DNA from 3 places in the Desulfovibrio sp. JC022 genome. Region 1 is predicted to be linked to each of the others. Evidence: riboswitches for the same ligand, from Rfam matches in the RefSeq annotation. Region 1 holds a riboswitch; each other region holds the start of a gene.
The links. Region 1 has a riboswitch for cobalamin ahead of FMS18_RS00930 (ribonucleoside-diphosphate reductase). Riboswitches for the same ligand answer to the same signal wherever they lie in the genome.

Region 1 (3,276 bases):
GTCCTGTGAATTCTATGCCGATGCGTTTACCGTATTTATCAGCATCGCGGTGCTTCTGAAGCGGGTGCTTGTTCTGGTTGAGATCAGACATGGTGTCCATGAAAGACATTGTCCGGGTCAGGTCGTCATGGAAAAGATCGGTGTCGAAACGTGCTTCCTTGGTGTACGGGTTAACCACGTACCGGTACAAAACCATGGCTCCGAGCAAACAGTTGCTCCAGTAGCCGAGTGCCTGCTCGCCGCAGGGATTGGTGGACATGGGCTTGAGACGCAGGGGATCTATGTATGTGCCGGGGGTGTTGCGCTGGGTGGTGTCCTGATAAAGGATTCCCGGATCACCGGATTTCCATGCGGATTCACTGACTTCTTCAAGCAGGTCGCGAGCTTTGACGGTGTCGTATTCTTTAAGCGGAAGTTTCAGTTCCTGCCAGCGGCTGTAATCACCGTCCCAGAGTTCGTTGTAAACGGATTTTACCGGATCGAATATGTCCGATGTTTCGTTGCGTTTTCTGGAAAGGGAAAAGGTCAGGGTTTCGTCGGCAAGGCGAGTGTTCTCATCGTTGACCGGAAGATCCGGTTGTACTTTGACCAGCTGCTTTTTGGGGTCTGTGCCGATGACTTTGTAGATAATTTCAGCCTCAAGACGGTCCCCGACCTGCGGATCAAGGGCCTTGTATACTTCCGGCAGCAGTTGCAGGGTGGATTCATCGCAAATCTTACCGCTGATTTTAAATCTGTCGGGGAAAATAAAAGTCCAGTCCTTATCTTCTTCAACAGCCCGCATGAAGTCATCGGTAACTTTAAGGCTGATGTTGGCACCGAAAACGTCCTGAATTTTACCTGTCAGGGAATCAACTCCGAAAATTTCTTCAGGCTTGCTCTTGCACCAGATGAAACGGCGGGTTTCCGGGTGGCGGATGTCCAGAGAGATCATCAGCGCGCCGCGTCTGCCGTTCTGCCCGATGGTATTGGTCAGCTCACTGAAAAGGGGCATGAAACTTACAGCCCCGGAAGAAGTCACCGCAGCGTTGTTTACCGGATCACCGGAAGGGCGCAGGATGGTGATGTCGATGCCGCTGCCGCCTCTATAGGAATATGTGCGGGCCAGTTTTTTCTGGGCTTCGAAAATTCCTTCAAGGGAATCAGATTCAATCTTGGCCAGATAGCAGTTGCTCAGCGAACATTTCGCATGTTCATTGCCAAGGCCGGAAAGTATGGAACCGGCAGGAATGAAACGCCCGGATTGGAGCATTTCGCAAACCTGTTCATTTTCCTGATTTTCGAAACGGGAATGTTTTAAAAATTCACGGCAGAGTCTGTTTTTAACGTCAGTAAATGAGTGTTCCTGAAGACGTCCTTTGCGGTCGCGTATCTGGTATTTCTTGGAACTGACGGTTTCCTGAAAACGGGTGTGTTCTTCAAGAGCCATTTTCGCTGATTCGCGGGTGATTACAGATTGTTCGGTCATTATGATGAATATCCTATAAAGGGCTTTTTTTGGGCCCTGAGGTCAAAATTAGCTGCTTTTAAAAGCAAGGGCGCATGAGTATTCTTGGATGCTGTGAAATTTACAAAGCAAACCATAGTCTTGAGGCGAATGAAAATTCATAAACGAAAAACATTTGCCGGCAACAATAATCCCATAGTGGGGATAGAATTTTGATTTGTGGTGCAGGAGGCCCAGAAGGCATAACCTGTTTTTTGAAGCCGGAGAGCATGCCTGAAAAGGAGCGTCCGGGAGGTGGTAATTTTCTGCATACAGCAGATAGCTTCAGGCCGGGGTGCTGGCTTTTCCTGTTCCTTAAAAGGACAGGAATCACAGCGGCAGAACCGCCCCGCATTTTAAACGGGTTCCCTTATTTTCAAAAAATCCTGAAGTGAAAAACAACGAGCAAAAGTTTAACAAAACTTCATCTGCGGTCAATAATTTTTAGCTGTTTTTCAGCAGAAAGATCCTTAGCCCAATGGGCAGTAGGGCTGACTTGTTGTCAGGGCCAAGAACACAAAAAAGCCGCAACATTTGTTGCGGCTTTTTCTGAAATATGGTGCCGAAGAGAAGACTCGAACTTCCACGGAGAAACCTCCACTAGACCCTGAACCTAGCGTGTCTACCAATTCCACCACTTCGGCACGGCGAAGAATTGTTTATAAATATCGTGTGTAAATTGCAAGCTTTTTTTTAATTAATTTTGATTTTTTTGAAAATAATTAAAATTTCGAACTGCTCAAAAAAGTATTGCCCGTAATCTCATCCCTTGTACGGGGCGGGATTACGGGCATATCCGGGTAGGTATATCCATCGCTCCGGGGCCGGATAAGCCCAGGACCGATACTGACTAGATTTACTTCCTGAAATCTATAGGTACGTAATTTCTGGGAGTTTCGCCAGTGTAAATCTGGCGCGGGCGATTAATTCTTGCTGCCGGGTTGGTGTAATCTTCGTACCAGTGGGCAATCCAACCGGGCATGCGCCCGATGGCGAACATTACCGGGAACATGGTTACCGGGATTCCCAGTGCGCGCAGAATGATGCCGGAATAGAAGTCCACGTTGGGGTAGAGTTTTCGCTCGGTAAAGTATTCATCGGAAAGAGCGCGTTCTTCCAGCTTCATGGCGATATCCAGCAGTTCATCACTGAAGCCGTGCTGCAAGAGGTCGTGGGTGGCTTTTTTGAGAATTTTTGCGCGCGGGTCAAAGCTTTTGTAAATGCGGTGCCCGAAGCCCATGAGTCGGCACTCTTTCTTTTTGACCTTCTCAATGTACTCATCGATGGTATAGTCGCCGTTCTGGATGGTTTCGAGCATGTCGATGACTGCGGCATTAGCTCCGCCATGCAACCGGCCCCAGAGAGCGCAGATGCCGGATGACACGGAGGCGAAAATGTTCGCCTGAGTGGAGCCGACCATCCTTACAGTGGAGGTGGAGCAGTTCTGCTCGTGGTCCGCGTGGAGCTGGAAGATGAGCGAGAGTGCTTTTACAGCTTCAATGGGCGGATCATACTGTTTGTAGGGGATTGAGAACATCATATGCAGGAAGTTGTGGCAGTAGCTCAGCTCCGGGTCCGGGTATACAAAGGGACGCCCTATGGATTTGCGGTAGGAAAATGCCGCAATGGTGCGCACTTTGGAGATGATTTTGCCCACAGCAAGGAAAAATTCGGACTTGTCGTTGATGTCGTAAAGGTCCGGGTTATGGCTTCCCAGCGCGTTGATTACCGCGGAAAGGATTGCCATCGGCTGGTTGCGGTGGGCAGGGAAACCTTCGAAGTGGTGACGC
Region 2 (3,276 bases), on a different contig from region 1:
AACACCTATGTAAACGCTCCTGAAGTGTTGGACGAAAAACTGGCCCTCAAGGCTGATTCGCGTATTCATCTTGCCGGACAGATTACCGGTGTGGAAGGCTATCTTGAATCCGCAGCCTGCGGTCTCTGGGTAGGACGCATGCTTGCAGAGCAGGCCAAAGGCAATGAACTTCCCGCACCGCCGCCGGAAACCTCCATGGGCGCATTGCTCGGGCATTTGCGCGAAAAGAAAAAGAATTTCCAACCCTCCAACGTCCAGTTCGGACTCATGCCTGCATTGAATAAGCGCGCACCTAAACGGGTTCGTAAAGAACTCTACGGCAAACGTGCTATGGAATTATTTGAAGCTTGGTTTGAAGAGAATATTAAATAGTAATGACTCAAAAACATCCCTTTGAAATTAAACCGAACCGGACATTGCTTACTTTGGCAATTCCGGTTCTTTTTTCTATGGTCGCCGAGCCTTTGACCGGGCTGGTGGATACTGCATTTGTTGCCAAACTCGGCCCGGAAGCGCTGGCCTCGCTTGGTATCGGGACCATTGTATTCTCGTCTGTCTTTTGGATTTTTGGATTTCTGGGCATCGGCACCCAGACTGAAGTTTCGCATGCCTTGGGTAAGGACGATCTTGAACGGGCTTCGTCCCTTGGCTGGATGGCTGCGGGCATTTCCGCTGTGCTGGGATTGGCTTTGATTGTTTTTGTCTATCCATTTCTAAGCAGTATTGCGGTGATGATGGGCGGAGAAGGTGCTGTTCGCAATCTGGCAGTAGATTACATGAGCTACCGTTTGCTGGGTGGACCGGCTGTATTGATTGTTCTTGCCTGCTTTGGGTCTTTGCGCGGTTATCAGGATATGCGCTCCCCGCTGTGGATTGCGGTGGGCATGAATGTGATCAACGTCGTGCTGGACTGGTGCCTTGTTTTCGGTAAGGGACCGTTTCCCGTTATGGGGGTGGGCGGTGCTGCTCTGGCAAGTTCCATTAGTCAATGGATTGGTGCGGTTTGGGCGGTGCTGGTTGTTCGTAAACATTATGGATTTAATACCGGATTCAGCTTTGCTGACGCACGCAGGCTTTTTGTTATCGGCGGTGATATGTTTGTGCGTACCGGGTGCGTCTGTATGTTTTTGCTGCTCTGTACCCGTTTTGCTACTAAAGCCGGGGCGGAATCCGGTGCGGCGCATCAGGCTATCCGCCAGTTTTTTGTTTTTCTGGCTCTTTTTCTAGATGCTTTTGCTATCAGCGGACAGTCGCTGGTGGGCTATTTTGTGGGCCGTGCCGATCGTGTGACCGCGCGTAAAGTCGCGGCACTGGTCTGTAAATGGAGCTTCGCCACCGGGGTTGTGCTGACCATCGGTATGTATCTGGGACAGCAGCCTGTGGTCTGGTTGCTGGTACCGGAAGAATCCGCCATGGTTTTCGGACCTGCATGGCTGGCAGTCACTTTCTTGCAGCCCATCAACGCGCTCTCCTTCGCTACCGACGGAATCCATCTTGGAACCGGTGATTACCGCTATCTGCGGAATGCCATGCTCATTGCGGTTCTTACAAGTGTCGGACTCCTTTATGTGGTAGATTGGTTTCATCCGCAGCATATGTTGTTCTGGATCTGGGTTGTTGCCGGGATTTGGACCAGCCTGCGTGCATTGTTGGGTATGATCCGTATTTGGCCCGGAATCGGGGACGGGCCGTTGGCCGCGCGTTAACAGGGCTAAAATTATCAGACAGCTAAGATAGTGTATATCAGCCGTCTGCATTGACAATGCGAGTGAACAATCATATCTAGCTTTTGCCTGAGGTGCTCTCACGAGCTTAATAGGGAACCCCGTTAAAGTCGGGGACGGACCCGCCGCCGTGAGTCCTGCAAGGTTTCATCCCGTGTGACCGGAATAATTCCGGTTCCGTGTGCCACTGAATTAATTTTCGGGAAGGCCGGGTGGAATAGGACGAGTCGGAAGACCTGCCCGGGTGCAAATCACGATCATTCTGACGGTTAACGGGGCTTTTACCTGTCAGAAATTGCTGCGCATGCACTCGCGTGTGTGGTTTACCTTTTTTTAAGCCCCCCAATTTGAGGAGACTGTTATGCAGTGCCGTTTTGGGGACAAATTCAAGTTCATCCCCGCATTTATTCTGGTTTGTTTTCTGCTGATCCCTTCATTTGCCATGGCCGGACATGGTGAAGGAAAGTCTGTAAAAAAAGGTATTATGCTGTCCGCTTTCGGTTCCAGCATGGTTGAAACCAAACCTGCGTTTGATGCAATCGACAAGGCCGTGAAAAAGGCTTTTCCCGGTGTACCTGTTCGTTGGTCCTATTCTTCCGCTATCATCAGAAATATTCTGGCAAAAGAAGGCCGTGCTGTGGATTCCCCGGTTATGGCTATGACCAAGATGATGGATGAAGGTTTCACCCATGTTGCAGTGCAGTCCCTGCACACCATCCCCGGTGAGGAATTTGAGGGCATCAGTGACACCGTAAAAAGGTTTGAAGGTATGCCCAAAGGCATGAGCAAAGTTACCGTAGGCAAGCCGCTTCTTTATTCCGACAAAGATATGCAGCGCACTGTGAAGGCCATTATCGCCAACATACCCAAGGACCGTAAGGCCAAGGATGCTGTTGTACTTATGGGTCACGGAACCCACCACGCCGCTAATATCTACTATCCCGCTTCTCAGGATTACTTTTCCAAGGTTGATTCCAATATTTTCGTTGGTACAGTTGAAGGCGCACCTTCCCTTGATGACGTTAAAGTTCTGCTCAAAAAGAGCAAAGCCAAGAAAGTCTACCTCATGCCTTACATGTCTGTTGCAGGTGACCATGCCCGTAACGATATGGCAGGAGATGAGGCTGATTCATGGAAATCCGAGCTGTCCAAGCTGGGTTACAAGTGTGTTCCCGTGCTTAAGGGAACCGCTGAATTTCCGCAGGTTTTGGACATCTGGGTTGATCACCTCAAGGTTGCTTTCAAGCACCTTGGCGACCATTAATTAAACCGGGCGGTGATGATGGAATTTTCAGGTAACAGAAGGGCGCAGGCAGTCATTGTACTGTCATTGCTCGTGCCGATTTCCATTTTCGCCGCCTGTCTTTTCGGGGCTTATCCTACTGAATCTGCTCAGGTCTTGGCGGCCTTTAAGACTGCTTTGGGTTTGGGTGCAGATAAAGTTGATTCAGCACTTTCTTTTATCATTATCGATCTGCGACTCAGCCGGGTTTGTCTATCATTTTTGGTGGGAATGTCGCTTGCTGTTGCCGGGACTGTTTATCAGGGCATC
Region 3 (3,276 bases), on a different contig from region 1:
AAAAGGTCGGAGTTACCGAGATGTAAGGAATCTTGGTATTAGTCATGGCTTTAATGATGAAGTTCTTGAGCGCGGTGGTATCGGGAATAGCCTCACCGAGGAAGGAATGGAATACTGTTCCGCCATTGTACAGGGTCTGCAAATCGTTCTGGTGTTCAAGGGCGTAGACAACGTCCTCGGTAGAACCAACCGGCAACAAGGTGGAGTTGGTGTAGTACGGGGTACCTTCACCGGAAGTGTAAATATCGGCATAAAGATTCTTATCGATCTTAGCCAGACGGTAGCAGGTACCTTCACCCGGAGTAGCTTCAAGGTTGAAGAGGTTTCCGGTTTCTTCCTGAAATTCCACGGTCAGGTCGCGCAGGTGATGCAGAACCCTCTGCATGAGACGTGAACCGGAAGGGGTATCAATACCTTTGCCCAGCAGGTTATGGCAGGCTTCGTTACCGCCGATGAGTCCGATGGTGGAGAAGTGGCCTTTGAAGCCGTTCTTCAAGTAGCGCTGGGAGAAGGGGAACATGCCGCTCTCAAAGTTGGCGGAAACCAGCTTGCGCTTGTACTCAAGGGAGTCCTTGGCCTGAGTCGCGTACTCGGTGATCAGGTCGAGGAAATCTTCCTCACCCTGTGCGAGGTAAGCCAGTTTGGGCAGGTTCAAGGTAACAACACCGATGGAACCGGTCAGGTCCCCGGCACCGAACAAACCACCGGTTTTCTTGCGGATCTCACGCAGGTCCATCTGCAAACGGCAGCACATGGAACGCACGTCCTCGGGATTGAGGTCGGAGTTGATAAAGTTCTGGAAATAAGGCGCGCCGTATTTGGCGGTCATCTGCAAGAGCAGCTCGCCCACTTCACTTTCCCACGGAAAATCCGGGGTAACGTTATATGTAGGAATGGGGAAAGAAAAGATGCGGCCATCGGAGTCACCTTCAAGCATGACTTCAACAAAGGCGCGGTTGATCATCTCCATTTCTTCTTGGTACTCACCGTAAGTGGTGTCCTGAAATTCTCCGCCGATGATAACGGGTTCGGTAGCAATATGCTTAGGCGGAACCATATCAAAGGTGAAGTTGGTGAACGGACTCTGTCCGCCCCAACGGGAGGTGGTGTTCAGGTTGAAGATCAATTTCTGCACAATCTGCTTCACACGGTCATAATCCAGACCGTCGTGACGGATGAAGGGAGCGAGGTAGGTATCAACGTTGTTGAAAGCCTGCGCACCGGCCCATTCGTTCTGAAGAGTGCCGAGGAAGTTGACCATCTGTCCGGTTACGGAATCAAAATGACGTGCCGGACCGGAAGAACAACGGCCCTTGAGACCGAAACCGTCCAGCAGCAGATCACGCAGGGACCAACCGGCGCAGTATCCGGCAAGGCCGAAGGAAAGGTCATGAATATGGAAATAGCCGTGCTCGTGGGCCAGCCTGATTTCTTCGGGATATTTTTCAAGGCAGTAACGGGCCTGAACAGCTCCGGACATGTGCAGCATCAGTCCCTGAAAGGAATGGCCCATGTTGGAATTTTCATTTACACGCCAGTCGGAACGGTCAAGGTAACTTTCAATGGTTCCGGCGATATCGAGGTAAGTTTCATCCTGGCGGCGCAGTTCGCGACGTTTTTCGCGGTAAATTATATAACGTTCGGCAACAGAGTAAAGACGGTTCTCCATGAGAACCAGCTGAACCATATCCTGAACCATTTCCTGTTCGGGCACATCGACTTCAGCGAGCTTATGCTCAACTTTACGTCCGAGACGCTTACTCAGCAGAGGATCTTTGATTCCGCTGGCTTTGAGAGCTTTAAAAATTGCTTCTGAGATACGCTCAGTGGACCATGATTCGAGACAACCGTCACGTTTGAGAATTTGTTTGGGCATTTAATTACCTGATTAAAAATTTGTCCGCACACATCACCGTCCACGCCGAAAAAAGAACGCAGAAAAGGAAGCAACCTCCCCAGATTGCAAGCCCACGGCTCAGCCGTGTCTTATGGTGGTGTGCATTAGGTGCAGGGGCCCGGAAGGCTCATCCCGCAGGACTTTTGAAACCGGAAGAATGTCAGAAACAAACTTTCGGTCGGTTTGATTCGACCTGCCATAAAGGACAGGCAATGCTTCAGGTCGGAGTGCTGGCTCGGGATACGCACAAAAATGCTTCCCTGACAGCGGCAGAACCGCCCCGGATTCAAACCGGGTTCCCGACTGGTCCGTTTTTGATGCTCAGAAAGCAGAAACGGATTCCTGAAGTGCTGACGACTGAAAGCAGTCTAACAGACTAGAAAATACGGTCAAGACTCTCTAGACTTTTTCTTATACAACACCCTGTCAGCCCTTGGGGTGCTTGGCATAACTCGTGTTGAACAGCAGTTTTCCACAATTGTTCGTTTGGTGTTCAAAACATCTTAAGGCCCTGATTTAGAGACAAAATCCTTTAGCCGTTTTCGAATAATTTCAGCCGGACGAATTAGTCCGGCTGAAATTATTTTTAACCTGAAAACAAAAACACTTTTTATCTGAGATAAAGATCAAGAAGCTCGGGACTCTTCGCGCAATCCGTCAATCAATGAACGCAACTCCATAGCTAGAATAGAAAGATCCTTTGCTGAATCGTTGGATTTTTCCATGGATTTGGTGGTCAATTCTGCCATCTGGTTAATATTCCTGGATGAAGAATTAATCTGGTCCGATGACACGGACTGTTCTTCCGCAGCAGCAGAAATATTCCGGACCTGTCCGGTAACCCCATTCACGAGGCTGACAATCTCCTCAAGAGCATCCCCGGCCTGTTCCGCCAACCGGGTACTGTCCAGCACAGACGTCGCAGCCTCTTCCATGCTCTGCACATTGGCGTGGGAACTTTCCTGAATAGCCTCAACCACGAGGCCCACATCCTTGGTGGCGTCCATGGTCTTTTCTGCCAATTTTCGTACTTCATCGGCTACCACTGCAAAGCCGCGCCCGGCATCCCCGGCACGGGCAGCCTCAATAGCCGCATTAAGGGCCAGCAAATTTGTCTGATCCGCAATATCACTGACCACAGACATGATCCGGCCAATATCTTCAACCCTGACATTCATCTGGTTAAGACTATCCTTCAACCGGTCACTCTGCTCCTTGACACTGAAAATGGAATTAATCGCTTCCCCGGTCATTTCCGCACCCCTATTGGCGGTACTCATGGCTTCCCCCGCGCCCACAACGGCATCAGAGCAACTGCGGGCCACGTCCTGAATGGAACAGGTCATCTGATCAAGAGCGGTAGTGGATTCGGAAAGATT

Region 2: another riboswitch for cobalamin. It lies ahead of FMS18_RS03265 (sirohydrochlorin cobaltochelatase); the one in region 1 lies ahead of FMS18_RS00930 (ribonucleoside-diphosphate reductase).
Region 3: another riboswitch for cobalamin. It lies ahead of FMS18_RS06330 (ribonucleoside triphosphate reductase); the one in region 1 lies ahead of FMS18_RS00930 (ribonucleoside-diphosphate reductase).

Annotation. Positions count from the first base shown of each region.
Region 1 covers NZ_VOPZ01000001.1:227,619-230,894, forward strand. The annotation lists gene FMS18_RS00930 (ribonucleoside-diphosphate reductase) at 1-1,468, opposite strand, end outside; cobalamin riboswitch at 1,757-1,891, opposite strand; tRNA gene FMS18_RS00935 (tRNA-Leu) at 2,044-2,130, opposite strand; gene FMS18_RS00940 (citrate synthase) at 2,343-3,276, opposite strand, start outside.
Region 2 covers NZ_VOPZ01000002.1:62,973-66,248, reverse strand. The annotation lists gene trmFO (methylenetetrahydrofolate--tRNA-(uracil(54)-C(5))-methyltransferase (FADH(2)-oxidizing) TrmFO) at 1-372, shown strand, start outside; gene FMS18_RS03270 (MATE family efflux transporter) at 375-1,706, shown strand; cobalamin riboswitch at 1,780-1,983, shown strand; gene FMS18_RS03265 (sirohydrochlorin cobaltochelatase) at 2,086-2,988, shown strand; gene FMS18_RS03260 (iron ABC transporter permease) at 3,007-3,276, shown strand, end outside.
Region 3 covers NZ_VOPZ01000003.1:250,361-253,636, reverse strand. The annotation lists gene FMS18_RS06330 (ribonucleoside triphosphate reductase) at 1-1,876, opposite strand, end outside; cobalamin riboswitch at 2,100-2,258, opposite strand; gene FMS18_RS06325 (methyl-accepting chemotaxis protein) at 2,524-3,276, opposite strand, start outside.